Regions from separate parts of the Alistipes dispar genome, predicted to be linked through region 4. Evidence: riboswitches for the same ligand, from Rfam matches in the RefSeq annotation. Region 4 holds a riboswitch; each other region holds the start of a gene.
What was found. A riboswitch is a leader RNA that binds a small molecule or an ion and turns the genes downstream of it on or off. The one in region 4 is predicted to bind cobalamin.
Positions count from the first base shown of each region.

Region 1: another riboswitch for cobalamin. It lies ahead of FME97_RS12035 (DUF5074 domain-containing protein); the one in region 4 lies ahead of FME97_RS08830 (hypothetical protein).
Region 2: another riboswitch for cobalamin. It lies ahead of FME97_RS01190 (anaerobic ribonucleoside triphosphate reductase); the one in region 4 lies ahead of FME97_RS08830 (hypothetical protein).
Region 3: another riboswitch for cobalamin. It lies ahead of FME97_RS09875 (DUF5074 domain-containing protein); the one in region 4 lies ahead of FME97_RS08830 (hypothetical protein).

Region 1 covers NZ_AP019736.1:2,880,994-2,888,362, reverse strand. Annotated here, with positions in the region: gene FME97_RS12040 (sensor histidine kinase) at 1-1,154, shown strand, start outside; cobalamin riboswitch at 1,334-1,557, shown strand; gene FME97_RS12035 (DUF5074 domain-containing protein) at 1,749-3,731, shown strand; gene FME97_RS12030 (PKD-like domain-containing protein) at 3,745-5,469, shown strand; gene atpD (F0F1 ATP synthase subunit beta) at 6,055-7,369, shown strand, end outside.
Region 2 covers NZ_AP019736.1:212,757-220,125, reverse strand. Annotated here, with positions in the region: gene FME97_RS01220 (hypothetical protein) at 113-838, shown strand; gene FME97_RS01215 (DUF4294 domain-containing protein) at 844-1,419, opposite strand; gene FME97_RS01210 (thioesterase family protein) at 1,549-1,923, shown strand; tRNA gene FME97_RS01205 (tRNA-Gln) at 2,070-2,140, opposite strand; gene FME97_RS01200 (GlsB/YeaQ/YmgE family stress response membrane protein) at 2,492-2,749, opposite strand; gene FME97_RS01195 (TIGR03905 family TSCPD domain-containing protein) at 2,834-3,082, opposite strand; cobalamin riboswitch at 3,202-3,401, shown strand; gene FME97_RS01190 (anaerobic ribonucleoside triphosphate reductase) at 3,452-5,839, shown strand; gene nrdG (anaerobic ribonucleoside-triphosphate reductase activating protein) at 6,094-6,579, shown strand; gene yajC (preprotein translocase subunit YajC) at 6,655-6,978, opposite strand; gene FME97_RS01175 (DUF1573 domain-containing protein) at 7,054-7,369, opposite strand, start outside.
Region 3 covers NZ_AP019736.1:2,345,547-2,352,915, forward strand. Annotated here, with positions in the region: gene FME97_RS09865 (ROK family transcriptional regulator) at 1-970, opposite strand, end outside; gene fabD (ACP S-malonyltransferase) at 1,137-2,018, opposite strand; cobalamin riboswitch at 2,067-2,274, shown strand; gene FME97_RS09875 (DUF5074 domain-containing protein) at 2,450-3,538, shown strand; gene nagB (glucosamine-6-phosphate deaminase) at 3,742-4,536, opposite strand; gene FME97_RS09885 (6-phosphogluconolactonase) at 4,615-6,564, opposite strand; gene FME97_RS09890 (carbohydrate-binding family 9-like protein) at 6,566-7,204, opposite strand; gene FME97_RS09895 (phosphotransferase enzyme family protein) at 7,210-7,369, opposite strand, start outside.
Region 4 covers NZ_AP019736.1:2,094,647-2,102,015, forward strand. Annotated here, with positions in the region: gene FME97_RS08815 (SusC/RagA family TonB-linked outer membrane protein) at 1-35, opposite strand, end outside; gene FME97_RS08820 (TrpB-like pyridoxal phosphate-dependent enzyme) at 734-2,086, opposite strand; gene FME97_RS08825 (DUF2284 domain-containing protein) at 2,388-2,960, opposite strand; cobalamin riboswitch at 3,047-3,243, shown strand; gene FME97_RS08830 (hypothetical protein) at 3,679-4,050, shown strand; gene FME97_RS08835 (cob(I)yrinic acid a,c-diamide adenosyltransferase) at 4,047-4,583, shown strand; gene FME97_RS08840 (adenine nucleotide alpha hydrolase) at 4,595-5,305, opposite strand; gene FME97_RS08845 (ABC transporter substrate-binding protein) at 5,318-6,469, opposite strand; gene FME97_RS08850 (TonB-dependent receptor) at 6,466-7,369, opposite strand, start outside.

The DNA of each region.
Region 1 (7,369 bases), 790 kb from region 4:
ACTTCGGGGGCAACCGCGAGTTCCGCGAGGTGGCCGAGTCGTTCAACGACATGGCCTGCAAACTCTCGGAATACCGCCGCAGTTCGCTCGATTCGCTCATGATCGAAAAGAAGCGCATCGAGGGGATCGTGAACAGCCTCCACGAACCGATCGTCGGACTGGATTCGGAGCGCAACATCCTCTTCATGAACGACGAGGCGTGCACGATCCTGAATCTGAAGCGCGGCGAAGTGATCGGCCGCAAGGCCGCGGAGGTGGCTCTGAACAACGATCTGCTGCGGAGGCTGATCCGCGAGCTCTACTCCGAACCGAAGGAGGACGAAGGACAGAAGGAGCCGCTGAAGATCTACGCCGACAACAAGGAGAGCTATTTCCAGATGGAGAACATCCCGCTCCATATCGTTCCGGTCGGCGGGCAGCGGAAGCAGTTCATCGGCAACGTGATCATCCTGAACAACGTGACGCGCTACAAGGAGCTGGATTCGGCGAAAACGAATTTCATCTCCACCGTCTCGCACGAGATGAAGACGCCCATTTCGTCGATCCTGATGAGCCTCCAATTGCTCGGCGACAACCGGCTGGGTTCGCTCAACGACGAGCAGAAGGCGCTGATAACGAGCATTAAGGACAGCAGCGACCGGCTGCTCAACATCACGGGAGAGCTGCTCAACATGACGCAGGTCGAGTCGGGCAAGCTGAAACTGATGCCCAAGATCGTCAAGCCGATCGAGCTGATCGACTACGCCGTGCATGCGACGCAGGTGCTCGCCGAGCGGTTCCACTGCTTCGTGGAGGTGGAATACCCCGAGAAGATTTCGAAACTCTTCGTCGATAACGAGAAGATCGCGTGGGTGGTGACGAACCTCCTGTCGAACGCCATTCACCACTCGCCCGAAAATTCGCGCATCATCGTGGGAGCCTGCCAGCAGGACAAGGTCGTGAATATCTACGTGCAGGATTTCGGCCGGGGAATCGACCCGCGCTACCACAAGAGCATCTTCGAACGCTATTTCCGCGTTCCCGGCACGAAGGTGCAGGGCAGCGGTCTGGGACTGGCTATTTCGAAGGAGTTCGTCGAAGCGCACGGCGGCACGATCACCGTGGACAGCCAGATCGGCAAGGGCAGTCGCTTTACGATCTCCCTTCCGGCCTGATCCGGATTTTGGTGTTATTTTTGGTGGCGCCGCCGGCACAAAGCCGGCGGCGTTTTTTGCGGGCGGCGCGCGGTGCATCCCTCCCCTGCCGCACGGCGGCGCGGAACGCCGTGCCGGGCCTCTGCGGCCGGAGCGATGAAAAAAATCGGAAAAATCTTGTCGGATTCGTTTTTTTAGCCTATGTTTGTCTTCGCAAAGGTTTCCTTTCCGCACCCGGCGACGGGCCGCGGCGGGGAATGAAAAGGGAACGCAGTGAAAGTCTGCGACAATACCCGTTGCTGTGAGTTTCCGCTCCGTGAAGGAGCACGAGAGGTTTCGCAATCTTTGCCACTGGCCGCAGGCGCGGCCGGGAAGGCGCGGAACCGGAACGAGTCAGAAGACCTGCCTTTCGCATTTTACAGAGGATTTGTTGCCTGCGGGACTACGGGCGAGAATCAGAACAGCGATTTTCCCCCTGCCGTCCGGCCCGTCCCGGTCGCGAAACGCGAAATTTCGGAGGTGTGCGAATGTCCGTTTTGAATTTTCCGCCGTATCCTGCCAGGAGGATGCGGCTGATTTTTTTATCGGATATGTCAAACTTAAAAAACGGAAGGAATGAGAAAACTGGTTACACTTCTGATGCTCGCCATGCTCGGCATGGCGACGTGGAGCTGTTCGTATGACGACGACGACCTTTGGGCGGAAATCGACGGGATCAGGAACGAACTGGCGGCGCTCAACGAGAAGGTCTCCTCGCTGCGGACGGTCGTCGATGCGCTGGAGAAGAACAAGACGATCTCGGAGGTCGTCGAGACCGACGAGGGGTGCACGATCGTCTTCAGCGACAAGACTTCGGTGACGATCGCCGACGGGGCAGACGCCCCGGTCATCGGTATCGACCGCGTCGAGGGCGTTTACTATTGGACCCTCGGCGGCAAGGGTAATTTCCTGACGGACGACGAGGGGAACAGGATTCCCGTATCGGGCGAGGCGCCCGAGCTGGCGGTGGATGCCGAGGGGTACTGGACCGTTGACGGCGTGCGTGTAGAGGACGCTTCGGGCAAGGAGGTCAAAGCCTCGGGCAAGGACGGCGACGCCTTCTTCAGGTCGGTGACCGACGGGGAGACCGAGGTCGTTTTCGAACTGACCGACGGGCAGACGATCGTCATACCGAAGACCGGGGCCGTGTTCGGTTTCGTGCAGTCGGAGGACGGCCGCGGTTGCTTCGTGTTCGGTTTCGGGGAGCGGAGGACGCTGTCGCTGCGTGTGGCCGACGTGACCACGGCCGATTTCATGAACGTCCCCGAAGGGTGGACGGCATCGTTCGATCTGGCTGGCAGGAGCGTCACGCTGAAGGCTCCGGCCGCTTCGGATGGCGTTTCGTATGCCGGCGGCATCGTCACGCTGATCGGTATCCGCGCCACGGGCGAGACGGTGTTCGCTTCGGCCGAGGTGTGCGCTTCGGTGGATTTCACGGACGCCGGAGGCACGTTCGTCGTCTGCGAGGGCAACATGACCTCGGCCAACGGCATGCTGGTCTGGTACGACAAGTCCGGCAAGGAGTACGAGGAGGTGTTCGAGCAGGCCAACGGCGGCAAGGAGATCGGCAATGTCGTGCAGGATATGTTCATGGCCAACGACCGGATTTACCTGCTTACGCAGAACGGCGGTTCGATGAACGGGGCCGGACGGTTCGTCGTCTGCGACGCCCGGACGATGCGCATGGAGTATGCCGATCCGCTGGTTATCAAAACTCCCGAGGGCAAGGATACATGGCCGCAGCATCTGGTGGTCGTCAGTCCGACGAAGGCCTATGTGCAGTATTCCGAGTCGGGCATGGAAGCCACGTCGGGCATCTGCGCGCTGACGCTGGGCGACGGTTCCGTCGAGGTGGGCGCCACGGTGGAGGGTACTTTCGGGGCGTTCTCCACCGAAGGGGCCGTCAAGACCCGCATGGTCCTCTCCCGCGGCAAGCTTTTTGCCGGATGCGGCCACAGTCTGGTCATCGTCGATCCGGCGACGGATGCCGTCGAGAAGCGGATTACTTACGAAGGCCGTCAGGTCAAAGGTGTCGTCAAGGGCGCCGACGGCAATATCTATTTCGCGCTGGCCGGAACCTTTACCGGCAATCAGAACATGGGCGCCGATTTCACCTCCGCGGCGAAGATCGTGGGCATCGACCACGAGGGCCGCGAAATTCTGAATGAAGAACTGCCCGAGGCCGTGCGGTTCCCCGTGGCCACCTGGTCGCCTGCCGTCGGCATGTGCGCCGACTTCACCGGTCCGTACCTCTATTTCGTGGATACGGACTCCTTCAGCGCGACCACCGTGACACGTTACAACTACGAGACGAAAACGGCCGACGTGCACTGGCTTTCGGCCGGCGAGACCGTTTACGGCATCATGGGCCAGCATCCGACGACCGGAAAACTGTGGGTCGGCATGTCGAATTACGTGAGTTCGAATATCTGCGTGTACGACGTCTCGGGCGCTTCGCCGGTTCAGGAGAGCCGTTTCTCCTACTCCGCGCAGAAGGGCGCGAGCCCGGCGGGCATCGACTTCGCCTATCGTTACACGTCGGAATGGCTCGGCAAATGATATGCGCAGTCCGATGAGAAAAGCCGCGATCGCGCTGTTCGGTCTTCTTCTGACGTCGTTCGCCGCCTGCAACCGGGACGGGGTCATCGAGGCGGATGCGTCTCCGGCTCCCGTCATCGCGCTCGACAGCGAAACGGGCGTGTACACGGTGAAGGCGGGGCGCGAACTGACCATCAGCCCCCGTTACGAATACGCCGACGACGCCCGTTTCAGTTGGACGGTGGACGGCCGGGTGATCGGAGAGGAGCCGTCGCTCGTCTTCCGCGCGGAGACCGTCGGGAAGGTTTACGTGCTGCTGGAGGTTTCGACCCGGTACGGTACGGCGAGCGAGGAACTGCGCGTGGACGTGACGGCGCTCGAAGTACCGACCGTTTCGATTCCCGGTGCGGAGGAGGGCTTCACGATCCTCACGGATTCCGATCTGGTGCTGAAACCTTCCGTGGCCGAAGTCTCGATCCCCGTCTCCTACTCGTGGAGCGTGGACGGCAGGGAGGTTTCTACGGAGCGGGACTATACCTTCCGGAGCGCCGAGGCCGGGACCTATGCCCTGCGTTTCGCGGCCTCGAACGAAGACGGGACGGATACCGTCGAGTTTTCCGTGCGGGTCGCTGCGCCCGAAGACATGCCGTTCGGCTGGACGTTCGAGCGGACCGAGTACAATGTCTCCGCAGGCCGCACCATCCGCCTCATGCCGCTCGACGTGGTAAACGCCTTCGATGCGGAGTATGTCTGGACGCTCGACGGTAAGACCGTGCAGCGGGGCGCCGATCCCGCCTACCGTTTTACCGCGGCGGAAGAGGGCGAACACCGCGCGACGGTGACGATGCGCAACTCGCATCTGTCGGTGTCGCAGACCCTCACGGTCCGTGTCTGCCCTCCTGCCGGACGCTACTACCGCCCCCGTTCGGCGACCAGCGGCGCCGACTGGGACCGGGTGTACGAGTTTCTGCCCGCTCCCGGGCAGTTCGTCAATGAGAATTGCACCGCTGCGACGATGGAGGAGGCCTGCGCCTATGCCGAGGACCGGATGATGCGGAACACCTACGTTTCGCTGGGCGGTTTCGGCGGGTATATCGTCGTGGGCTTCGACCACAGCATCGACGCTTCGGGCGGCTACGACCTGGCCATCGTGGGCAACTCGTTCGAAGGCTCCTCCGAGCCGGGGATCGTCTGGGTCATGCAGGACGAGAACGGGGACGGGCTGCCCAACGACACGTGGTACGAGCTGAAGGGTTCGGAGACGGGCAAGGCGGAGACGTTGCAGGATTATGCCGTCACCTACTACCGCCCGCGCGGCGCCGGAATGGAGACGCGCTGGACAGACAACCGCGGCGGCAGCGGGTCGATCGACTACCTGAAGCAGTTCCACGACCAAGGGTACTACTACCCTGCGTGGGTGGAGGCGGAAAGCTATACGCTGCGCGGAACACGTCTCGAAGCCCGCAACTACGACCAGTCGGGCAACGGCTCCTATTGGGTCAATGCCGCGTACGAGTGGGGTTATGCGGACAATTTCAGTCCGATCGACCGTCTGACCGACGACGACAACGTTTCGGCCGCGGCCAATCCCAACCATTTCCGGATCGCGGACGCCGTGACGTTCGAGGGCGAGCCGGCCGGGCTGGAGTACATCGACTTCGTGAAGGTCCAGACGGGGGTGAATGCCAAGAGCGGCTGGCTCGGAGAGCTTTCGACCGAGGTGTTCGGATTCTACGATTACCGCATGAGACGCGAATGAACCGTCGGTCGCGTCGCTCCGTCCGATGTCTGTCTGCGGGAGCCGGATCGTTTGGAGATTAGTGTACGTTGTCTGCCATACAACGATTCGGATCCGGTTCCCGCGGGACGAACGCCGGAGGAGCGACGGCCGGACCGGACGGCGTTCGGCGAGAGGCGCCCGCAGAAGCGGGCGCCTCGCTTTTTGGGGATGTCCGCCTGCCGGGCCCCCGGGAACCGCCGGAGTCCGAATTTCCGGGGGCCCGGCAGCGGGAATCTGGGGGATGTTTCGCCGACGCAATAAATTGCGTTTCGTATCGTTAATTCTTATGTGATATACACTCGATTTATCGGTTCTTTCGTATCTTTGCGGTTCGCCGGAGGATTCCGGCAGATTTGCCGGGATTGTCCGCCGCAGGGAGGCAGGAACGGTTCGCCGGGAAGAAATTGAACATTTTTCGGGTTGTTCGGACGAAGCCTTCCCGACGATAATCGGCTACCTTTGCGCCGTGCCGGCGGTCTGGAGACCGCAGCGGTTTCGCGGGCGGTTTTCGGCGCGGAGCATAACATTATTATTACGGATGAAAAACAGAGTTGTCGGATAGATATGGCACAAGTTGAAGGATACATTTCGCAGATCATCGGACCGGTCGTGGACGTGCATTTCCCCGATCTGAGACGGGAGAGCCTGCTGCCGGGCATTCACGAGGCGATGACGATCCGCCGTCGGGACGGGCGGGAGCTCGTCGTCGAGGTGCAGCAGCATATCGGCGAGAACACCGTGCGGGCCATTGCGATGGACTCGACGGACGGATTGCAGCGGCATATGAAGGTGACGGCGCTCGGCGGGTCGATCTCGATGCCCGTGGGCGACCAGATCAAGGGCCGCCTGCTCAATGTCGTGGGCGAGCGGATCGACGGCATGCGGCCGCTGGACCGCACGCACGAGGCGTCGATCCACCGCGAACCGCCCAAATTCGACGAGCTGGCCACCTCGCAGGAGGTGCTCTACACGGGAATCAAGGTGATCGACCTCCTGGAGCCTTACGTCAAGGGCGGCAAGATCGGGCTGTTCGGCGGCGCGGGCGTGGGTAAGACGGTGCTCATCATGGAGCTTATCAACAACATCGCCAAGAAGCATAACGGCTTCTCGGTCTTCGCCGGCGTGGGCGAACGCACGCGCGAGGGCAACGACCTGCTGCGCGAGATGATCTCCTCGGGGGTGATCCGCTACGGCGATGCGTTCCGGAAAAGCATGGAGGAGGGGCATTGGGACCTCTCGAAGGTCGATTACGACGAAGTGGCCCGCTCGCAGGCCACGCTGGTCTTCGGCCAGATGAACGAACCGCCCGGGGCGCGTCTTTCGGTGGCGCTGTCGGGACTGACGGTCGCCGAGTCGTTCCGCGACGGCGGCCGGGAGGCGGGCGAGACGCGCGACATCCTCTTCTTCATCGACAACATTTTCCGCTTCACGCAGGCCGGGTCGGAGGTTTCGGCCCTGCTGGGGCGCATGCCCTCGGCCGTGGGCTACCAGCCGACGCTGGCCACGGAGATGGGCCAGATGCAGGAGCGCATCACCTCGACGCGCTACGGTTCGATCACCTCGGTGCAGGCCGTTTACGTGCCGGCCGACGACTTGACGGACCCCGCCCCGGCCACGACCTTCACGCACCTCGACGCCACGACCGTTCTGAGCCGCAAGATCGCCGAACTGGGTATCTACCCCGCCGTCGATCCGCTGGAGTCCTCGTCGCGCATCCTCGATCCGAATATCGTGGGCGAGGAGCACTATGCGGTGGCGCAGCGTGTGAAACAGATCCTGCAACGCAACAAGGAACTGCAGGACATCATCGCCATCCTGGGCATGGACGAGCTGTCGGACGAGGACCGGCTGACGGTGAACCGCGCGCGCCGCGTGCAGC
Region 2 (7,369 bases), 1.1 Mb from region 4:
GCTGTCTTTGGCGTTTTGTGCCGTATCTTCGGCATCTTCGGCCGTCGGATTTGCAGATTGACCCGAAAAGGCTATATTTGCCGGAAATACCGCATTTGCCCGAATGCCGAACATGGAACGACTAACGACCGCCCTTGCCGGATGTCTCGCCTTTGTTGCGCTCCATGCGCAGCCTGTCTCCGAATCCGCTCCGGATCCCGCCTTCGTGAGAAAGCGGGTCCGTAACAAGGAGATCGGCCTGCGCTACGGGGTGCAGATCGGCGTCGGTTCGGGTGCTCCCGGTCAGGCCATGCAGTATGCGGCCATGGATTTTGCCGCCTACAACTACCGCAACATCGGCCTGCGTACGGGGCTCAACCTCTTTACCTCGCCCCTGCACGACGGACAGTACGCCTCTGTTCCGTTGCAGTTCTCCTGGCGCTCGGGCGTGCGGCGCATGCCGACCTCATCGCCCGACGGCTGTTATTACAACGGGACCTGGTATCCGGACCGTGATATGGCGGCCCCCTCCGTCGGCCGGATCCTTTTCGAAACCTTCGTGCCGGAGGTTCCTTCGGTGTTCGAACTGCATGCGGGCCTGACGCCCGGCCTGCTCTTCGGCCCGATCCATTCGCAGGACGAGGGCTTGTATGACATCCGGCAACGATTTGTCTGTACGGCGGATGCGGGAGGACGGTTGAATCTGCCGATCGGCCGTGTCCGTCTATTCATCGACTTCACCTACCATTACTACCTGACGCGCAGTTTCGATGAGGGGATACCGCGCCCTGACCGGGTGCTTGGTCCGCCGCACCGCTCGTTTGTCGGCCTCAGCGGCGGCCTTGCCCTGACGTTCTGACTGTTTTACAGCAGTCCGGCTTCGTAATAGACGACGATCTGCTCGATGATCCGGTCCTCACCCTCCTTGTCGTACTCCGACTTGAGGTTCTGTCCGAAGATGCGCGACACGCCCTGCCAGAATCCGGCCACGAATCCGCCGCGGAATTCGCGCAGCACCTCGTAGGCCGTATAGTCCGTCTCGCGGTCGATGAGCTTGAGCAGCACGCGCCCTTCGGTGCGGGTCATGTGTTTGGCCACGGGGGTGTATTCCTCCTTGATCTGGCGATAGACCTCCCGGATATAGGCTTTCTGCGCCTTTCTGTCCGGCAGGCGGAGCAGTTCGCCCTCCATTTCGGCCATCTTGGCGCGGGCGGCCCTGGCCACGGGATAGACGCGTTTGACGGCCCGCACCAGTTTCTGATATCGGCGCAGGTCCGCCGGACGGTCGAAGATACAGACCGGAAGGATGTGCACGAGCGGGATCGAGTCGCCCCGTTCGACGATCCACTCCTGTCTGAGGAAGCCGCGGCCGCCCTGCGCCAGCGCTCCGGAGAGCGCTGCCGTGCATGCGACGAGGAGAAGGGCCAGCCGTTTCTTCATGATCGGAAAAATCGTTACCTTTGCGCATCCTGCGCATCCCGAATGCACAGGGCGCCGCCGGAGCGGATACGGTTCGGAGGCAAAGGTAATTCAAAAATCGTTTGACGTAACACCGAAAAGAGAGAGCGTATGTTGGAAAAGGGACTTTCCGCCCGGAGCACGACGACCGTAACGGCCGGCAATACGGCCGTTGCGATGGGTTCGGGCGACCTCGAAGTATTCGCCACCCCCGCGATGGTGGCCCTCATGGAGAACGCCGCGATGCGGGCCGTGGCCGCCGCGCTGCCCGAAGGGGCGACCACCGTGGGCGCCGAGATGAACGTGACCCATATCAAGCCCTCGGGGCTCGGGGCCGAGATCACGGCCACGGCCATCCTCGCTGAGGCGGAGGGGCGCAAGCTGACCTTCAACGTCGGGGCCCGCGATGCCGAAGGAATGATCGGCGAGGGGGTTCACGTGCGTTTTGTGGTGGACCGCGCGAAATTCATGTCCAGGGTGAAGTGACCCGGCCGGATCCTCGGGATCCGGAGCGGTTTCCCGCCGCCCTTTCCGCGGAGGCTTCCCCGTCCTCCGCGGAAAGGGCGGGGCGGCCGCCGGTTACGTGCGGAAATGCGAAAGGGAGAAGTCCTCGCGGACCTCTCCCTTTCGTGTTGAGCTGCCGGGATTCGAACCCAGAACGACAGAACCAAAATCTGCTGTGTTACCATTACACCACAGCTCAAACATTCGCTCGAAAGCGGCACAAAGATACGTAAAAAATCCCAATATCCAATTTTGTGCGGGCAGATTATCTTTTACGCTGGCTGATTGTCTGTCGTCCGCCGCATTTTCCGGATCGTCCGGCCGCGGGTCTCTCCGGAGCCGCGGGTCTCTCCGGAGAGGAAATTCCGCGGCGGATCGCCGCGGTGCGCTCCGGACTGCGGCGTCCCCGCCTCCCGTCCGGATTCCTTTCCGGGTCCCGGCCGTCCGGCACGTGCTCCGGTGCGGCCGGTCCGCACGACGTCGCGTCGTCGATGCGTCCGGCGAGGAGCTCCGTCGTCTCCCGGCGCCTCCCGGTCGTCGCGCCGCGGTCTCATGCCTTGCGCGCTTTACGGTGCGAGACGAGCGCTGCGATCCAGAGCAGCACGATCGCCCCGATGACGGCCGTGACGAGACTGCCCAGCGTGCCCGCCGCCACGAGTCCGAAGAGCGAGAGCAGCCAGCCTCCCAGCACGCCGCCGATGAGTCCGACGATCAGATTGACGATAAGGCCCGAGCCGCTGCCCTTGACCAGCAGGTTGGCGATCCATCCGGCCGCCAGCCCGATAAGCAGATACCATAGGAAATACATAGTCTTTCGTTTTTTGTGACGTGAAGACCGAGTGCAAAATCCGTACCCGCCTGCGGTTCCGGGCCGCGGTGCGCGTCCGCCGCGTCAGCGCGCCGTTTTCAGCGCGCAGGCCAACTGATCGGGGCACGAAGTTCCCTTGCCGCGGCAGTCGATGCCTTCGAGCCGTGCGATGGCCTCTTCGGCCCGCATGCCGCTGACGAGCGCCGCGATGCCCTGCGTGTTGCCGTGGCAGCCGCCCGTGAAGACGACGCTGCGGATCGTCTCTCCGTCGAGTTCGATGTCGATTTGCCGGGAGCAGGTTCCCCGGCAGGTGTAGGATATTTTCCGGATCATGAGTCGTAATTGTCGTTTGCGGCGCAAAGATAGCGCAATGCGGGGGAAGACGGGCGGAATCTTTCACAAAATGTTGAAAACTTCTGTGCCGGGGGCTTTGAATTGCTCCGGATTCTGCGGACCTTTGTCCTTGCGGAGGTTTCCCTTCGTCCGCCGGACGGAGGGATAAGAGGGAACCGGGTGCGAATCCCGGACAGTTCCCGCTGCTGTAAGCGTCATAGGCCGCAGACACGTCTCGAGCCACTGTTCCCTGCGGGGAGCGGGAAGGCGTCTGCGGATCGGCGCGAGTCAGAAGACCTGCCTCCGCGCAGCAATGTCCGGTCCTGCGGGGAAACGGGGCCTATTGTGAAACACATATATTCGTTTACAATGGATTACGCACAGATTTCCATCATCAAACGTGATGGCAAGACGGAGCCTTTCTCGCTGGAGAAGATCGTCCGCGCCATCACGAAAGCCTACCGTGCGGGCGGCATCACGGACGAGGAGCAGACCATCGCCCGTGTGGCGGCGGAGGTCGCCGGAGCGATTTCGAAGAACGAGATTTCGGTCGAGGAGATTCAGGACATGGTCGAGGAGCGGCTGATGCGCCTCAATCCCTCGATCGCCAAACGCTATATCATCTACCGCGAGTGGCGCAACGTCGAGCGCGACCGCCGTTCGTCGATCAAGGGGGTCATGGACGGAATCGTGACGGTGGAGAAGAACGACATCAACCTCTCGAACGCCAACATGTCGTCGCACACGCCCGCCGGGCAGATGATGACCTTCGCTTCGGAGATCACGAAGGACTATGCGCTGAAGTACCTCGTGGGCGTGCGCCACGGCCGCGCTCACCGCGATGGCGACATACATATTCACGACCTGGACTACTATCCCACGAAGACCACGACCTGCATCCAGTACGATCTGGAGGACATCTATCGGCGCGGCTTCTCCACCAAGAACGGTTCGGTGCGCACGCCGCAGTCGATCCAGAGCTACGCCACACTGGCCACGATCGTCTTCCAGACCAACCAGAACGAACAGCACGGCGGGCAGTCGATTCCGGCCTTCGACCGTTTCATGGCTCCGGGCGTACTGAAGACCTTCCGCAAGCATGTCGTCGATACGGTGTCGTTCCTTTGCGTGCTCAGAGGGGCCGGGGAGCCGGACCGCGGACGGCTCAAAACACTCTGCGCCGAACATCTCCCGACGATCGAGCTCTCCGACGAGCGGATCGCCGCGCTGGGCGGGGCCCTCGCCGATGCGGGGATCGGCCTTTCGGACAAGGAGCTGCGCGGTATCTGGGAACAGTCCTACAAGGCCACGCGCAAGGAGACGCATCAGGCGATGGAGGGATTCATCCACAACCTCAATACGATGCACTCTCGCGGCGGCAATCAGGTGGTTTTCAGTTCGGTGAACTACGGCACGGACTTTTCGCCCGAGGGGCGCATGGTGATCCGCGAACTGCTCTCCGCCACGGTCGAGGGGCTGGGGCACGGCGAAGTGCCCGTCTTCCCGATTCAGATTTTCAAGGTCAAGGAGGGCGTTTCGTGGTGCGAGGAAGACTATCGGGCGGCCGTCCGGGATTTCGACAAGGCGCTGGCGGGCGAAATCCGGTTCCGGACGCCGAATTTCGACCTGCTCGTCGAGGCGTGCCGCACGACCTCGGTGGCGCTGTTCCCCAACTTCATGTTCCTCGACGCGCCGTTCAACCGCCATGAGAAGTGGCGCATCGACGACCCGGACCGCTTCCGCTACGAGGTGGCCACGATGGGCTGCCGCACGCGCGTCTTCGAGGACCTGCACGGCGAGAAGACCTCGTGGGGCCGCGGCAACCTCTCGTTCACCTCGATGAACCTGCCGCGGCTGGCCATCGAGGCGGTGCGTGAGGCTTCGGACCTGATTCCCGACGGCAACAAGCACGCCATCCGCAAGGAGGCGCGCGAGATCTTCCTCGAATCGGTTCGCAAGACGGCCTCGATGATCGCCGAGCAGCTCTACGAGCGCTACCAGTTCCAGCGCACGGCCCTCGCGCGGCAGTTCCCGTTCATGATGTCGAACGATGTCTGGAAGGGCGGCGGCGCGCTGCAACCCAACGACGAGGTGGGCGACGTGCTGAAGCACGGCACGCTGGGCATCGGCTTCATCGGCGGCCACAACGCGATGGTGGCCATCTACGGCGAGGGGCACGCCACCTCGAAGGAGGCGTGGCAGACGCTTTACGATGCCGTTCTGACGATGAACCGCGTGGTCGAGGAGTACAAGGCCCGCTACGGACTCAACTACTCCGTGCTGGCGACCCCGGCCGAGGGGCTGAGCGGCCGCTTCACGCGCATGGACCGCAAGCGTTACGGCGAGATTCCGGGCGTCACCGACCGCGACTACTACGTCAATTCGTTCCATGTGGATGTCCGCGAACCGGTGTCGATCGTCGAGAAGATCCGCCTCGAGGCGCCGTTCCACGCCATCACGCGCGGCGGCCATATCACCTATGTCGAGCTGGACGGCGAAGCGAAGAAGAATCCCGTGGCGATTCTCAAGATCGTCAAGGTGATGCAGGATTCGGGCATCGGCTACGGGTCGATCAACCATCCGATCGACACCTGCCGCAAGTGCGGTTACCGCGGGGTGATCTACTCGAAATGTCCCGTCTGCGGTTCGGACAACATCTCGCGCATGCGCCGCATCACGGGCTACCTGACGGGCAGTCTCGAATCGTGGAACTCCGCGAAGCAGGCCGAGGAGCGCGACCGGGTAAAACACAGATAATCCGCTTTTGGCGATTATGTCTGTCGTTTCACTTTCCGCCCTCGCTTCTTTACGGCCTTCGGCCGTGTTTGCAAGTGCGACCCACCACCAAACCCCCGTCTTGGCGGGGGCTCTTCTGTTCGGGACACTCCGGCAGGGGCGGACATGTTTGGCGCATGTGCAACCCGCGCCGGGGACGGCGCGTGCCGCAGACGGCTCCGTCCGAATTCCTAAATCGTCTCCGCAGGAAATGTATATCTGACCCTGTTTTGCCGATGGAACCACTCCGCATCCTGGCCATTTATCCCGAAACCATCTCTGATGGCTACGGCCTGCGCTACGCGATCTATTTCGCGGGGTGTGCGCACTGTTGTCCCGGGTGTCACAATCCGCAGAGCCACGATCCGCTGGGCGGCGAACCGCTGACCGCGGAGTGGACGGAGCGGATCTGCGACGCGATCGCGGCGAACCCGATTCTGGACGGTGTGACCGTCAGCGGCGGCGATCCGCTGCTGCATCCCGCGGCGATGGCGGCCTTTCTGCGCCGGGTGCGGGAGCGCACGGGGCAGAATGTCTGGTGCTATACGGGCTATACGCTCGAGGAGTGCCTCGCGGACCCGGCGCGCCGGGAGTGCCTGCGCTGGATCGACACGCTGGTGGACGGCCGCTACGTCGAGGCGCTGCGCGACCTGTCGCTCGATTTCCGGGGCAGCCGCAACCAGCGGCTCATCGACGTCGCGGCGCTGCATCTGTTCGGCTGACCTCCGTTTCCGGTGACGGATATGAAAAAAAGAGCTGCAAATCCTTGCAGCTCTTTTTCGTATGATGCGCGGCCTCTACTGGCGCTGGAGGTCCGAATTGTCGGCCACGACCATGTTCTTGTCGATGCGCAGCGTCACGTTGCCGTCCACCTCGATCAGCAGGGTGGTCTCCTTGACCTCCTTCACTGTGCCGTAGATGCCTCCGGCCGTGATGATCTTGTCGCCCTTTTTCAGCCCGTCGCGGAACGCCTGCATCTGCTTGCGGCGCTTGGCTTCGGGCCGCCACATGAAGAGCCAGAGGACCAGCACCATGAGGCCGATCATAATGATGAAGCTGTACTGTTGCATGAAGCCCGGCTGAGGTTGTGCGGGCGCCGCTGCCTGAAGAAAATCGATCATAATCTTATTCGCTTTTTAAGTGTTTGTTCGGTTCAGCACGGCAAATATACGAAATATCGGCGAATCTGCAAGCCCTCACTCCACCTCCGCTTCGGCGTAAAGCCGCAGCGGGCGCTGCGCTCCGGCCAGCGTCACGTCGAGCGTTTTGAGCTGCCAGCCCCGCGTGCCCCGCGAATCGAAGCTCATTTCGACTCGCTGCGCATCCCCCGGTGCGATCGGTTCGGAGTTGAATTTCAGCGTCGTGCAGCCGCAGTTGCGGTCGTAGGAGAGGATGGCCGTCGTCTGCGGCGAATCGTTGGCTATCCAGAAGCGCACGACGGCCGTTTCGCCCGACCGGAGGCGGCCGAAGCGGACGGTGTCCGTCCCGCCCCGTTCGAAAAACACGTCCGAA
Region 3 (7,369 bases), 250 kb from region 4:
CGATCGAGAGGTTGTCGTCGTTCATCGCCGCGTTGATGATGTCGTCGATGTGCACGGTCCGCTGTTCGTCGTACTGTTTCTTGAGGATGGTGTTCACGCCCTTTTCGATCATGTGGCGCATCTTGTCCTCGATGGCGATACCCGACACCTCGGTTTCGAGGCAGCCCTTCTTGCCGCACGAGCAGATGATCTCGTTGTCGAAGAAGGGGATGTGGCCGAACTCGCCGGCGAAGCCGCTCTTGCCGTAGTAGAGCTTGCCGTCCACGACGATTCCGATGGCCACGCCGCGGCCCATGTGGAGGTACAGCACGTTGCTCTCCTCCTTCGATTTGCCACACGTGTACTCCGCGTAGCAGCGGGCGCGGGTGTCGTTCTCGATCAGCACGCGCAGGCCGATCCGCTCCTCGAGGATGTCGCGCAGCGACTGCTCGTTGGAGGTGAAGTATTTGTAGCTGCGGCCCGTGTCGGGATTCACGCGCCCCGTCATGCAGACGCCCAGGCCGAGCATCTTGCTCCGCTCCACGCCGCACGAGGCGATGAAGTTCTCGATGTTCGTGCAGATGCGCTCGAGGCACTGCGGACGGTCCTGCAGCTCGAAGGTGAAGTCGTTCTCCTCCTTGATGATGTTGTTTTGCAGGTCGGTGACCATGAAGCGCATGTTGTCGCGGCCGACGTTCACGCCGACGAAGTAGATCGCCGAGTTGGCCAGGCCGAAGATGTTGGGACGGCGTCCGCCCGGAGTCTCGACCTTGCCCAGGTCCGTGACGATGTTTTCGTCCACGAGCTCCTGCACGAGTTTGGTGATCGTCGGAACGCTGATGTGCAGCTCCTTGGTCAGCTCCGAGAGCGTGCACTCGCCGTTTACGGCCATGTGCGCGATGATGTTGCGCTTGATGATGCTGTTCTTATGCGAAATGCCCTTGAGGGTGTCGTCTTCGTGTTTGTTGAAGAACTCGGTCAATGATGTCATTTTCTTCGCTTTTTTTAACTGGCGGCACAAATATAATAATTATTTCAATAGACTGCAAAAATTCTTAATAAATTTAATAAATTATTTGCAAAAATGAACAATAAAAGAGGGAACAGATTGTTTTTCAATCTGTTCCCTCTCCTTCCGCGGAATGCGGACGGATCGGTTACAACGTCGATTTCGACTCGACCGTCGCCTGGGCGTCCACCTTGCGGATCAGGCCCTGGAGCACCGTGCCGGGGCCGAGTTCGGTGAACTCTCCGACGCCGTCCGCGAGCATGTTCTTCACGATGTAGGTCCAGCGGACGGGAGCCGTCAGTTGGGCGATGAGGTTCGCCTTGATGGCTGCCGGGTCGGTATAGGGTTTGGCATCCACGTTCTGGTAGATCGGGCATGTCGGAGTCCGGAAGGGAGCGTCGTCAATCGCCTTTTCCAGCTCCTGCTTGGCCGGCTCCATCAGCGGCGAGTGGAACGCACCGCCCACGGGCAGACGCAGCGCACGGCGCGCGCCTGCGGCCTTGGCCTTTTCGCAGGCCGCATCCACGGCCTCCACGGCGCCCGAAATGACGAGCTGCCCCGGGCAGTTGTAGTTGGCGGCGACCACCACGCCGTCGATCGACGCGCAGATCTCCTCCACGGTCTTGTCGTCCAGTCCGAGGATGGCGGCCATCGTGCCGGGCTGCGCCTCGCAGGCGGCCTGCATGGCCATCGCTCGTTTCGAAACGAGTTTCAGACCGTCTTCGAACGAGAGGGCCCCGGCCACCACCAGCGCCGAGAACTCGCCGAGCGAGTGACCGGCCACGGCATCGGGTTCGACGCCGAGCGCCTTGGCCATGATGACCGAGTGGAGGAATACGGCGGGCTGCGTCACGCGGGTCTGCCTGAGCTCCTCGTCCGTGCCGGCGAACATGATGTCCGTGATGCGGAATCCGAGGATTTCATTGGCCTTCTCGAACAGCTCCCGGGCAGCGGGAACGTTGTCGTAGAGATCTTTGCCCATGCCGACGGCCTGAGCCCCCTGGCCGGGGAAAACGTATGCGTGCTTCATGATTTCAGCGAATTTTTTGTTAGCTGGGGCAAAGATACGAATTTATTTCGTATTTTTGCGCCGCAATGGTTCACAAAGGGTCCGGCGAGGCCCCGCGTGATTAAATGGGAATGCCGTGTGAATCGGCAGCAGTTCCCGCTGCTGTAAGTTCCGCAAGAGTTGCCGCGACACGCTTGAAGCCACTGATTCCGGGATGAATCGGGAAGGCGTCGCGGCTGGGACGAGCCAGAAGACCTGCCTTGCGTCTCCCGAGGGAGAATCCTCATTCGAACGGTTGCTGCGGAGAACGGTGCGTCGAACTTCGGCCCTGCGGGGCGTCGGTGCGATTGTCTGTCGGTTTGTCGGGCGTATGTGCGAAGCGGGATTCGGCTCCGGGAAAGGAGACCGGATTTACTTTTTTTATGTACTTATTTTAATAATTGATCCGAAAGATGAAAAAATCATTGCTTTTCGCACTCGCCGCGACGGTTTTCGCGGCCTGCTCTGACGACAACGGTTCGACGACACCGCCCCCCCCCGGCGCTTCCGACAAGTATCAGGGCGGATTCTACGTCTATAACGAAGGCTCTTACGGCCGGACCCCGGCGTCGGTGAACTACTACGATAAGACGACGGGCGAGTGGTCGCTCAATCTCTACCAGGAGAATAACGAGGGCGAGAAGCTGGGCAACACCGGCACGGTGGCCGTGTGCAGCGACGACAACGTTTACTTCGTGTCGAAGGAGACGCCCTGGCTGGTCGAGGTGGGGCTCGAGGACTTCCTGAAGAAATCGGCGCTGCCCGACGGCGCGCTGACCGGCCAGGCCTACGGATTTGCGCTGATCGACGGCAAGCACGGCGTGCTGACCACCTCCGAGGGCGCCTATTCCGTATCGCTCGATCCGCTGGAGCTGGGCGACGCCTTCTTCGAGGGGCGCGGTTTGGGGGGCGACGTCGCCGTGAAGGACGGGCGTGTTTTCCTCACCGCTTCGGCCGGCGAGGGGGATGTCGTGAAGGTTTACGACGCCTCGACCCTCGCCTTCGTGAAGGACCTTCCTGCCGCCGCGAAGACGGGTTTCGCCGAGGCAGGAGGCATGCTGTGGGCCGCTGCCGGGAACAAACTCTTCAAGATCAACACGACGGCTCTGACTTCGGAGGAGGTGACGCTCGGCGACGACCTCTCGGTTTACTACAACCAGTGGGCCTATACGCCGACCGGATTGCACGCTTCGAAGAAGGGTGATGCGCTCTATTTCGTCGAGGGCAGTTCTTCGGGTTACGACGTCTATCGGTTCACGATCGCCACGGGCGCTGCGGAGAAGCTCTTCCCGGCTCCGGAGGTGGACGGGACTCGCTATTCCGTTTACGGTGCGGGGCTGAATGCCGATCCCGAAAGCGACGATCTCTACCTGTTCTATACCGCCGACTGGGGCGGTCATGCGACCATCTATGTCGTGGACGGGACCACGGGCGAGCAGAAGAAGTCGTTCCCCTACACGGATGCCGAATACTGGTTCCCCTCGATGATCCTCTTCCGGTAGCCGGGCGGGCCGTTCCGGGATCCGTTCCCCGGAGGGACGCCTGTCCCGGACCTGCGGAGCCGTTTTCCGGGGTCCGCGTCCGATAAGAAAAAGAGAACGCCCCTGCCGCAACGATTCGCGGCAGGGGCGTTCTGCATTTCCGGCGGCCGGCGACCGTCTCCGGGACCGGGGCGCTCTTCTTCGCCGGGAGCGGCGGCGCCCCGTCAGATCAGGTTCTCCTTCTCGATGTCCTTGAAGTAGCGGTAGGTCGCCACGCGCAGCTCCCCGGCGGCCGGTTCGTCGCAGATCAGGATGCCGTTGGGATGCACCTGCAGGGCCGAGATGGTCCACTGGTGGTTGTACGATCCCTCCACGCCGTGACGCACCGCGCGGGCCTTCTTGGGCCCCGTGGCGAGGATGAGCACCTTCTTGGCCGCGAGCACCGTGCCCACGCCGACCGTCAGCGCCGTCTTGGGCACGAGGTTCGTGTCGCCGCCGAAGAAGCGCGAGTTCACCTGGATCGTGTCCTGCGTCAGGGTCTTGACGCGCGTGCGCGAGTTGAGCGACGAGAAGGGTTCGTTGAAGGCGATGTGCCCGTCTTCGCCGACGCCGCCCATGAACAGGTCGATGCCGCCGGCCTCGACGATGCGCGCCTCGTAGTCGGCGCACTCCTTGACCAGATCCTCGGCGTTGCCGTTGAGGATATTGACGTTCTCGGGCAGGATGTCGATGTGTTTGAAGAAGTTGTTCCACATGAACGAGTGGTAGCTCTCGGGGTGCTCCTCCGGAAGTCCGACGTACTCGTCCATGTTGAACGTGATGACGTTCCTGAACGACACGTCGCCGGCCTTGTGGCGGCGGATGAGCTCCTTGTAGGTCTCCAGCGGCGTTGAGCCGGTGGGCAGTCCCAGCACGAAGGGCGACGAGGTGTGCTGCGCCTTGTTGCGGATCTGCTCGATGATGTAGTTGGCGGCCCATTGCGCCACCTGCTGCGGGGTGTTTTCGATGATAAGTCGCATAACGGAATTTTTAGGAACGGCGGATGCGGCCCCGGAGGGGTTGTGCGGCATCCGTCCGTTATCGGTTGCTTTGTCGGATCAGAACATTTTGACGAATACCTCGATGGCCTGGTATTCGGCCATGCCGAGCTGGTCGTAGAGTTTCGCGGTGTTCTGCGTGCGCTCTTCGGCGCGCTGCCAGAACTCGCGGGGGTCGTCGCCCGGGAAGGGCATGATGTCCTTCTGCGACAGGTGGCGGTAGATGGCGTGGCGCTTCATGATCAGCTCGTCGGGCGACAGGGGCACGGCCATGTCCACCATGCCCAGCTCCCATTCCATCCAGGCGCCGCGGTAGAGCCACAGGTGGCAATCCTTCATCCACTCGTCGTCGCGGACGACCTCGAGCGCGGCGAGCACGGCCTCCATGCAGGTGCGGTGCGTGCCGTGGGGATCGGCCAGGTCGCCGGCGGCGTAGATCTGGTGAGGCTTGATCTCGCGCAGCAGTTTGACGATGATCTCGATGTCCTTCTCCGTGAGCTGGCCCTTCTTGATGCCGCCCGTTTCGTAGAAAGGCAGGTTGAGGAAGTGGGCGTTGGTGTCGGGATTCAGACCGAACGAGCGCACGGCGGCGCGGGCCTCGGCGCGGCGGATCGAGCCTTTGAGGTCGAGCAGCGCGCGCGGTTCGGGTTCGCCCTTCTTCTTGCCGGCGATGATCCGCCCGACTTCGGCGTAGTGGTCGCCGTAGCCCAGTTCGCGCGAGGTGTCGATGTTCTGCAACACGACGTCGTCGTGTACGGCCACGTTGCCCGACGTTTCGTAGGCCACGTGCACGTCGTGGCCCTGCTGCACGAGGCGGATGAACGTGCCGCCCATCGAGATCACGTCGTCGTCGGGGTGGGGCGAGAAGATCACCACGCGCTTGGGGAAGGGCTTCGATGCCACGGGGCGCGTCGAGTCGTCGGCGTTGGGTTTGCCGCCCGGCCAGCCCGTGATGGTGTGTTGCAGGTCGTTGAAGACGTCGATGTTGATCTGGTCGTAGCTGCGGCCCTGTTCGAGCAGTTCGCCCAGCGAGTTCTCGATGTAGTCCTTGTAGGTGAGTTTCAGGATCGGTTTGTGCACGACGCCGCAAAGCCATACCACGGCCTTGCGCACGAACTTCGGCGTCCAGTCGCAGGGACCCACCAGCCACGGCGTCTGCTCGCGGGTGAGCATCTGCGCGGCGTTCTCGTCGATCACCACCTCGATATTGGGGTGTGCCTGCAGGTACGAGGCGGGAACCTGTCCCGTGATCTCGCCCTCGACGACCTTCTGCACGATCTGCGTCTTGTTCTCGCCCCAGGCCATCAGGATGATGCGGTCGGCGCGCATGATCGTCTCGATACCCATCGTGATCGCCATCTTGGGGGTGTTCTCCAGTCCGAAGAAGGCGCCCGACTGCACCTTGCGGGTATTGTAGGTGAGCTGCACGAGACGCGTGCGCGAACGCGAGTAGGAACCCGGCTCGTTGAAGCCGATCTGACCGTCCTCGCCGACGCCGATGATCATGAGGTCGATCCGCGAGGCGGCGCGCTCGTAGGAGTCGCAGTACTCCGAGATTCTCTCCTCGGGGATCGTGCCGTCGGGGATGTGTACGTTCTCGGGCAGGATGTCGATGTGGTTGATGAACTCCTCGTGGATGCGGTAGTTGCGGCTCTGCTGCTCGGTCGAGCGGATCGGGTAGAATTCGTCGAGGCTGAATACGGCCACGTTGCGGAAGCTGATCTGGCCCTCCTTGTGGCGTTTCACCAGTTCGCTGTAAAGCCCCAGCGGCGTGCGGCCCGTGGTCAGGCCGAGCACGAAGGGGCGCGTCTCGTCGTACACGCCGTTCGAACAGTGCGCCTCGTTGTAGTTGCGGATCGCCCTGACGATGTTGTCGGCGACGTACTGCACGGCGCGGTATTCGTTTTCATATACGTTCGTGCGGATCTTCTCGTAGCGATGGATGATGTCGCGCGGGGCCGATTTCGCGATCAGGCCGCCGTCTTTCGGAAGTGAATACTTGTTGTTCATATTATTTGAATTTGATATGATCGAAAAATTCCGGACGGTGGAAATTCGGTTTTTCCGTCCGTATGGGGCGCCACGAGAGGAAGTGGGGGTGCGAAAGGTCGTCGCCGCACTTGAAGAGGTTGGCGCGCGCCTCCGCGCCGCTCCAGTCGGTCAGGGCGTGGCGGAACAGCGCCTGCGGAGGAATGGCCAGCACGACCGACCAGCGGTTGTCGCCTTCGCGCTCCTCGAACGGCGTGCCGGGCAGCGAGGTGTGGCGTATCACGCTTCCGAGCGCTTCGGCCGGGGCGCTGACGGTCTTTTCGCCCTGCCTGTGGTACCCCAGGAGCAGGCGTCCGATGCACGAGGTTTCGAAATTGTAGTAACTTTCGGTGTCGGGAGCGATGAAGAACTCCACGCACGAGTCGGTCCAGACCCGTCCGTTGTCCTCGGTGACCCGTGCGGCGGTGTAACGCTCGGCTACGTCGAAGCGCAGCATGAGGTAGTCGCCCGTGTGGAACATGCGGAACTGCACGTCGGGGGCGTAGGGATACGTTTCGGCCCAGTTGCAGCAGGCGATCGGCTGCGCCTCGACCGATGCGAAGGCCCGGTCCACCACCTCCCAGTCGCCGGGCCTTATCCCCGATATTTTGGCGATATCCATATCCGTTATCTGTATTTGGCGGCCGTCTCCTCCACGATGCGGCACATGGCGGGGTATTGCTCTTCCATGCTTTGCAGCAGCCGGTACTGGGCCCGTGTGCGCACGAGGTTGTGGTCCGCGTATTTGGTCTTGTAGTAGATGTCCCCGTCGATGTAGTCCATCAGG
Region 4 (7,369 bases):
CAAAAAAACAGAAACAGGAGTAGTGTTTTTTTCATTTCATAATGTGTTGGGTTAATAATTGATGAGGGTAGGGAGTTCGCGGTTTTCAGGGGCCCGGGCGCACAAAAAAGCCTGACATCCGGAGCGGATGCCAGACTTGACGGTATGATACGGGCGCAACGAAGGCTGCCTCCGAGTCCTTCTGGGGCACGGGGATCAGCGTCCATACATTGTTAAGCGTCTGATAGAAAATGCGTTCCGTGGATATGGAACGCCGGAGAACCTTACCGGAGTCCGTGTTTGAAAGTTCCCCCCCCCTTCTCGGTCCGGCGGCTTCCGCAGCGGCTCCCGCCGGGCGGGTGGTCCGTCCGGTGAGGCAGGGGATTATCGGCTGGCGTCGTGACATGCGTTCGGGTTTGCGGGTGCGTTTCGGGGGAGGTTCGGTAGGCGTATGTTACGGTTTGGTATTGTTTTCGGTGCGAAAAGCGTCGGGTTGTAATCCGTATTTCGTTTCTAAGTTGCGGTTATTAGTCTATTCTTGTTAAAAATACGACGATCTGAAATTTTGCATTGAATTAACTGGATGCAAGATATAAAAGATTTTTCGAAATTCATAATATTTTTTAATTTTTTAGCAGAAAAACGGATGGCTCTGTTTCCTATGTGATTCCGGATTGTAAGCGGAAACCCTGCGCAGGAGGGTGCAGGACCGTGAAACGGGGCATTTCCCTCCCGTTTCACGGCCTTTCCCCTGTCAGGCGATCCGGTCCAGCGAACGGCGTATCTCCGCATCGGTCGGGGTATAGTCCTTCAGCGCACCGGAGAGGTATTGTTCGTAGGCATAGAGGTCGATCACGCCGTTGCCCGAGAGGTTGAAGAGGATGGTCTTCTCGCGCCCCTCCTCCCGGGCTTGCAGGGCCTCGCGGACGGCGGCGGCGATGGCGTGCGTCGATTCCGGCGCGGGGATGATGCCTTCGGTCTTGGCGAACAGGATGCCGGCGCCGAGCGTCTCGGTCTGCGGAATGGCGCAGGCTTCGACGAACCCGTCCTTGAGCAACTGGCTGACGATGGCTCCCGCACCGTGGTAGCGCAGTCCGCCGGCGTGGATGTCCGAAGGCTGGAAGTCGTGCCCCAGCGTGTACATCGGGATCAGGGGGGTATATCCCGCCACGTCGCCGAAGTCGTACCGGAAGGCTCCCCGCGTGAGTTTCGGGCAACTGGCGGGTTCGACGGCCACGACGCGGACCGGGTTGCCGCCGGTCAGCCTCTTTCTCAGAAACGGGAAGGCCAGCCCTGCGAAGTTGCTGCCGCCGCCGAAGCAGCCGATCACCACGTCCGGCTCGGCATCGGCCATCTCCATCTGCGCGACGGCTTCCTGTCCGATGACGGTCTGGTGCAGCAGTACGTGGTTCAGTACGCTGCCCAGGCAGTAGCGCGTGTCTTCGGGGTGTTGCAGCGCCATCTCCACGGCCTCCGAGATCGCCAGTCCGAGGCTGCCCGAGCAGGCCGGGTCCTTCGCCAGCGCGGCGCGGCCCGAGGCGGTGCGGTCCGAGGGCGAGGGGAAGCACTGCGCGCCCCAGGTCTGCATCATCAGCCGCCGGTAGGGTTTCTGGTCGTAGCTCACGCGGACCATGTAAACCTCGACGTCGATGCCGAAGTGCCGTCCCGCGAAGGCGATGGCCGAACCCCATTGTCCGGCGCCCGTCTCGGTCGTGAGGCGGCGGATGCCCTGCTTGTAGTTGTAGTAGGCCTGCGGTACGGCCGTGTTGGGCTTGTGCGAGCCGGCGGGCGAGACGCTCTCGTTCTTGAAGTAGATTTTCGCCGGCGTGTCGAGCGCCTTCTCCAGTCCGGTGGCGCGTACCAGCGGCGTCGGCCTCCAGATGCGGTAGATCTCCTGTACCTCCTCGGGAATGTCGATGAACCGTTCGACGGACATTTCCTGTTCGATCAGCTCCTCGGCGAAAACGGCCGACAGTTGCTCCCGGGTGACGGGTTCCCGGGTGACGGGGTGCAGCGGCGGCAGCGGCCGGTTGGGCATGTCGGCTACGATGTTGTACCATTGGGCGGGCATCTGACGCTCGGTCAGGCAGAATTTCTTCGTTTTCATTTATCGTGGATTTTTAAGGGTTTTGTGCAAAAGAAAAGCCCGCTGTTCACTTTCGTAAACAACGGGCTTGTGGCTCGGGATTCCTGCTGACCTATACATACGCCGGACCGCACTCATTGTTCACGAGAGTCAATGAGCGCCACCACCAGGCCTGTATGTTCAGATTTCGGATCATGTTTTCGCAAATATAGGGAATCGGTTCCGGAAATGCAAATTTTCCGGCAGGATTTTCGCTGTTTTCTCCGAAAAGGGTTTCCCGGCGATTCCGGTTGCGCCGTGCGGCATTATATATAGGTGGCCGTCACTCCTTCCACGCGACATGCCCGGCGTCGTGGAAAAGACCGCATACGAGCGTCAGGTATTCGGGCAGCTTTCCCTCCGCGCCCCATTTCAGTTCGATGCCGAACAGTTCGGAGGTCGTGCGGCCGATGTCGAATCCGCACGCTTCGAGCGACGGCCTCACCCGGTCGGGATGGCGGCAGGGGAGCCCTTCCGGCCGGGTGCAGCTTCCTTCGGGGCAGTAGAGGCAGCTTCCGACGTAGGAGAATGCCCGTCCGCCGTAGCGGCGCTCCAGCGCGAGGAGCCTCCTTTCGATCTGGATGCGCTCGGGGCGGAGCAGCCTCCCGGCCTCGGCGAGGGGGAGTCCCTCTTCGCGGGGCGTGATCTTCGCGGCGACGAGCAGCGCCGTGCCGTACCGCAGCCACTCCTCCGCGGGGTCCTTCGCGAAGGGCGGGCAGCCCCAGCTGCGGCCGTAGTTGGGGCATCGGCGGCAATAGGCGGCGATGCGTTCCGCGTCGCGGAAGCGGGCGGCGTATTCGGCGGCGGGAAGCTCGACGGCGAATTCCTCGGCCGTATAGCGGACGGATGCGTTCATGCGGCAAAATTAGTCGTTTCCGCGGGCATCGGTGCGCGGAGCGAAAATTATTTTCCTGCCTTTTGCCTTTTTCGCGGGAAACCGCTATCTTTGTCTCCGGATCTGGTGTTCCGCTCCTCCTGCGGAGGACGGAATGAAAAGGGAATCGGGTGCAAATCCCGGACAGTCCCGCTGCTGTGATGCTCCGTGAGTTCCGAATATCTTCGGCCACTGACCCGCGAGGGGTCGGGAAGGCGTCGGGACGGGAGCGAGTCAGAAGACCTGCCAGATCGATTCGATGCCGGTCGCTCTCGTGGGTTAGGCCTCCGGTTTCGGCGAAGAATTGACATTCGTATGTGTTTCGTTCGGTCTTCGGACCGTCGGCCGCGGGTCGTGCCGATGCCCGTTTCGGGCGGTTATGTCCGGATCGCCTGCGGAGCGCCGGCCGCCGTCCTGCCGCTGCCGGCCCGACTGCTGCTCGCCGATCGGCGTGCTGTCCGGGTGTTTCGATCCGCCGGCACGGGCCTGTCCGACCGGGCGGACAGCCTCCGACGGAACGTGGGAGGACCGTGCCACGGTCTGCACGCTGGCCGGGTCCATCCGGGTGCAGGCGGCGCAGCTTTTGGTACTGGCTTCGGATGAACCCGAAAAGGCGCGGCGGGGGAAAACGGACGCGTTACTGCCATAACGGATCGGTTCGGGAGATTGGTCGCCGCGCCTTTTTTTAAATGCGATGATTATGAAGATCGTTTTCTATGGAATTCCCGAAGAGGAGGTCCGGCGTCTGGCCGGGCGGTACGGGTTCGGACTCTGCCGTTCGTTCGGGGAGTTTGTCGCGGGCGGCGGGCGGAAGATGCTGTTGCAGCCGCTTCTGCGCACCGACGGGGAGCGGCTGGACTTCTTCGGACGTATGGCGCGGTACGGGGCGTCGGTCGATGCCGTCGTGGTCTCCTGCGCCGACGATTTCAGCGCCGTGCACTACTGCTCGCAGCCCGGGAGGTTCTTCTCCGTGAGCGGCGAAGCCGGGGAGGAGGCATTGGAGTACGAACTGACCCGCATCGTCGAGACCCGCCTGGGACTCGTCTGCGCGCACGAAGGGGTGGAGCCATGACGCGGGGGCAGGTCCATGTCTATACGGGCGACGGAAAGGGGAAGACCACGGCGGCCTTCGGCCTTGCCGTGCGTGCCTTGTGTGCCGGGAAGAACGTGTATATCGGGCAGTTCGTCAAGTCGATGGCTTACAACGAGACGAAGATCGCACGGCTGTTCGACGGTACGGACTCCGCATGGGGGCGCGTGCGCATCGAGCGGTTCGGCCGCGGCTGTTTCATCGGCCGGCAGCCGGAGGCGGTCGATGCGGAGCTGGCCCGGGAGGGGCTGAGGCGGTGTGCCGAAGCGCTTTCCGGCGGGGAGTACGGGGTGGTCGTCCTCGACGAGGTGTCCATCGCCCTCGACTGCGGCCTGCTGTCCGTCGGCGAAGTGCTGGAGGCGCTCGCCGCCCGGGCGCCGCAGACCGAAGCGGTGCTGACGGGGCGCTATGCCCCGCAGGAGCTGATCGCCGCGGCCGATCTGGTGACCGAGATGCGCGAGGTGAAGCACTACTATGCGCAGGGCGTCCTTTCGCGCGACGGCATCGACCGCTGACCTCCCCGCCGTCATTCGGCCGCCTGGAGGTCGGCGAACCAGTAGCCGTAGGTGCGTACCGATCCGTCGTCGAGGCGGATGTCGTAGCTCTGTGCGAAAGGCTTTCCGAGCCAGAACGGGACGGCTTCGCGGAAGATCGGGCCGTCGTAGCAGAAGGTGTGGTATTCGCCGTTCTCGCCGTTGGGGTCGGTCCCTGCGGGCAGCGAAGCGACGAAGGCGGCGTCGATCTCCCGGCCGATGGCTTCGGCTCCCAGCCCGTCGGCCATCGTCGTCACGACGACGGTCCTGAGTCCCGACGAGAGGAAACCGCGCATGACCTGCTCCGAACTCTCGCCCCAGAGCGGTTCGACGACCTCGATGCCCGCAGGGGCGAGCCGCTCCTCGCGGTAGCGGCGCACGTCGTGCAGGAAGATGTCGCCGAAGATGAAGTGCGTCACGCCCTCTTCGCGGTAACGGCGCACGGCGCGGTCCATCGCCGCCGAATAGTCCTCCATGTCGCCCTTCGGCGTGAGATCGACCGTGTGGAGCGGAATGCCGATGCGGTCGGCCTGCGCCCGGAGCAGCTCCGTCGGGATGCCGTGCATCGTCGAACGGAGCGTCGAGCGATTGACGGTGGTCAGCAGCGCGACGATTTCGTAGCGCTCCGACCGTATCGCCCGCCAGAGGGCGTGCGCCGAGTCCTTGCCGCCGCTCCAGTTGAAGACGGCCTTGTGTCTGGTCATTTCGGTCGGGAGTTATTCGAGTTTCCGATAATAATGCATCTCCCGGTCGGCGGCATCGAGCGCTTCGGGATGGAATACGGCGATCAGGTCGTGCAGCACCACGTCGGGCCGCACGACGCCCGATTCCCAGTAGTCGTTGCCTCCGGCGGCGTTCGTGCGCCGGTCGCAGTTGTAGATCTCGCCCCGGCGGACGCAGGGAACGCCGGCGAATTTCGGCAGCCGTGCGCGGAATTCCGCGAGCGTCCGGAAACTGCCGGCATTGATCCATACGTCGGCTCCGGAGGCCAGCAGGTAAGCCTTCTCGAGGTCGATGGGCAGCGAGCGGTTCGACGTGTTCTCCCTGTAGATGTAATCCCCTCCGGCATCGGCGATGAGGCGTGCGACGTAGCTTTCGGCCGAGGCCATGAACCACGAATCGCCGTAGGGGGTGTTGATCATCACCTTCGGTCTGGCGGCGGACTCCGCGACCTTCGCCTTCAGCGCCTCGTACCGCTCCGGGATGGGGGCGAACGCCCGTTCGCCCTCCTCGCGCCGGTCGATCGTCTCCGCCACGGCCACGAGCCACTCGGCCTTGCCGAGCGGCGACTCCTCCAGATACTCCCCGATATAGCAGAACGGGATGCCCAGCTCGCGCAGCTTGGGTTCCATCGGGCTGGCGCCGTTCACGCCGAACAGCAGCACCAGGTCGGGACGCAGCGACAGGAGCCGTTCGTAGTCCATGTTGCCGTCGTAGCCCACGTCGCCGACCCTGTCGGGGTGCGCGGCGACGTATCCGTTGGCGATGCTCTCCCGGCCCGAGACGCCGACGATGCGCGGTGCGGCCCCCACGGCGTCGAGCATCGCCACGTGGGTCGAGGACATGCAGACGATGCGCTGCGCCCCGGCCTCGACGGTCTGTCCGTCGAATCCCGCAGGGGGAGTCTCCCCGTTGCGGGCGATGAAGAGCGCCGTGGCGGTCCCTTCGGCGGCCCCCTGCCACGGGGTCCGGGTCCGTAGGATCGTGCTTTGCAGGCCCTCGGCCCCGACGATTTCGAATCCTGCGGCGTAGGCGGGGCGGTAGACGGTCGTGCGGAACTCCTCGAGCGAGGTCCCCGGACGGGCGCCGCAGGCGGCCAGAAGCAGCGCGGCGGCGCAGAGCGTGAAGCGGCGGAGCGGTCGTATCATTTCGCGGTTCGGTTTTTCTTTCCCCATTTGGGTTTGACGTTGATGAAGAATTCGCAGTTCATGCGGGGCATGGGACGCGAGAGGACGGAGAGGTACTCCTCGTTGAAGAGGTTGTTGATCGTCGCCTTGAGCGAAAGGTCGGCCCGGCGGAACGCGAAGCCCTTCTCGAGCGAGAGGTTGTTCATCACGTAGGGCGTGAGCCGTCCGGTGAGCGTGATGTCGTTGCTCGACATGGTGTAGCGTTCGCTGTAATAGCAGAACTGCCAGAGCAGCCCCCACGAGCGCCATGCGAGGCGTCCGGTCGCCGTGCCCGAGAACTCCGGTTCGTAGGGAAGCTGCTTGCCCACGGACTGATCGGCCGGGCTCATCGGTTCGCCTACGTTGATCGACGGGGACCACGAGAAGGTCCCGTCGAGGTCGAGCTTCAGTCCGCGGGCCAGCATGACGGACAGGTCGGCCCGCACCTCCACGCCGTAGGCGTGCACCTCCTTGATGTTCACCGGCGAGAAGAATCCTTTGGTGGTCGGCAGCCAGAGAATCCAGTCGTCGATCCGCTGGTCGTACCACGAGGCCGAGCCCGAGAGCGTGTAGATCGCGTCGCGTCCCACGGCGAACGACAGCCCGGCTTCGTACTGGACGCCGGTTTCGTTCTTCAGGTCGGGATTCCCGCCCGGCAGGAAGTAGAGGTCGTTCAGCGTCGGGAAGCGGAAGTTGCGCGACACGGAGGCTTTCGCCACGACGTTGCCGCGCTTCGAGAGCAGGTAGTCGGCGAAGAGGGCCGGAACCGTGGCCCATTTCGTGCCGTAGAGCTGTTCGCGCAGGACGGCCGACAGGCCGAGCCGCTCCGCGGGCCGCCATTTGGCCGACACGGCGGCGTCGATCTCGACGCGCCCCTGGTCG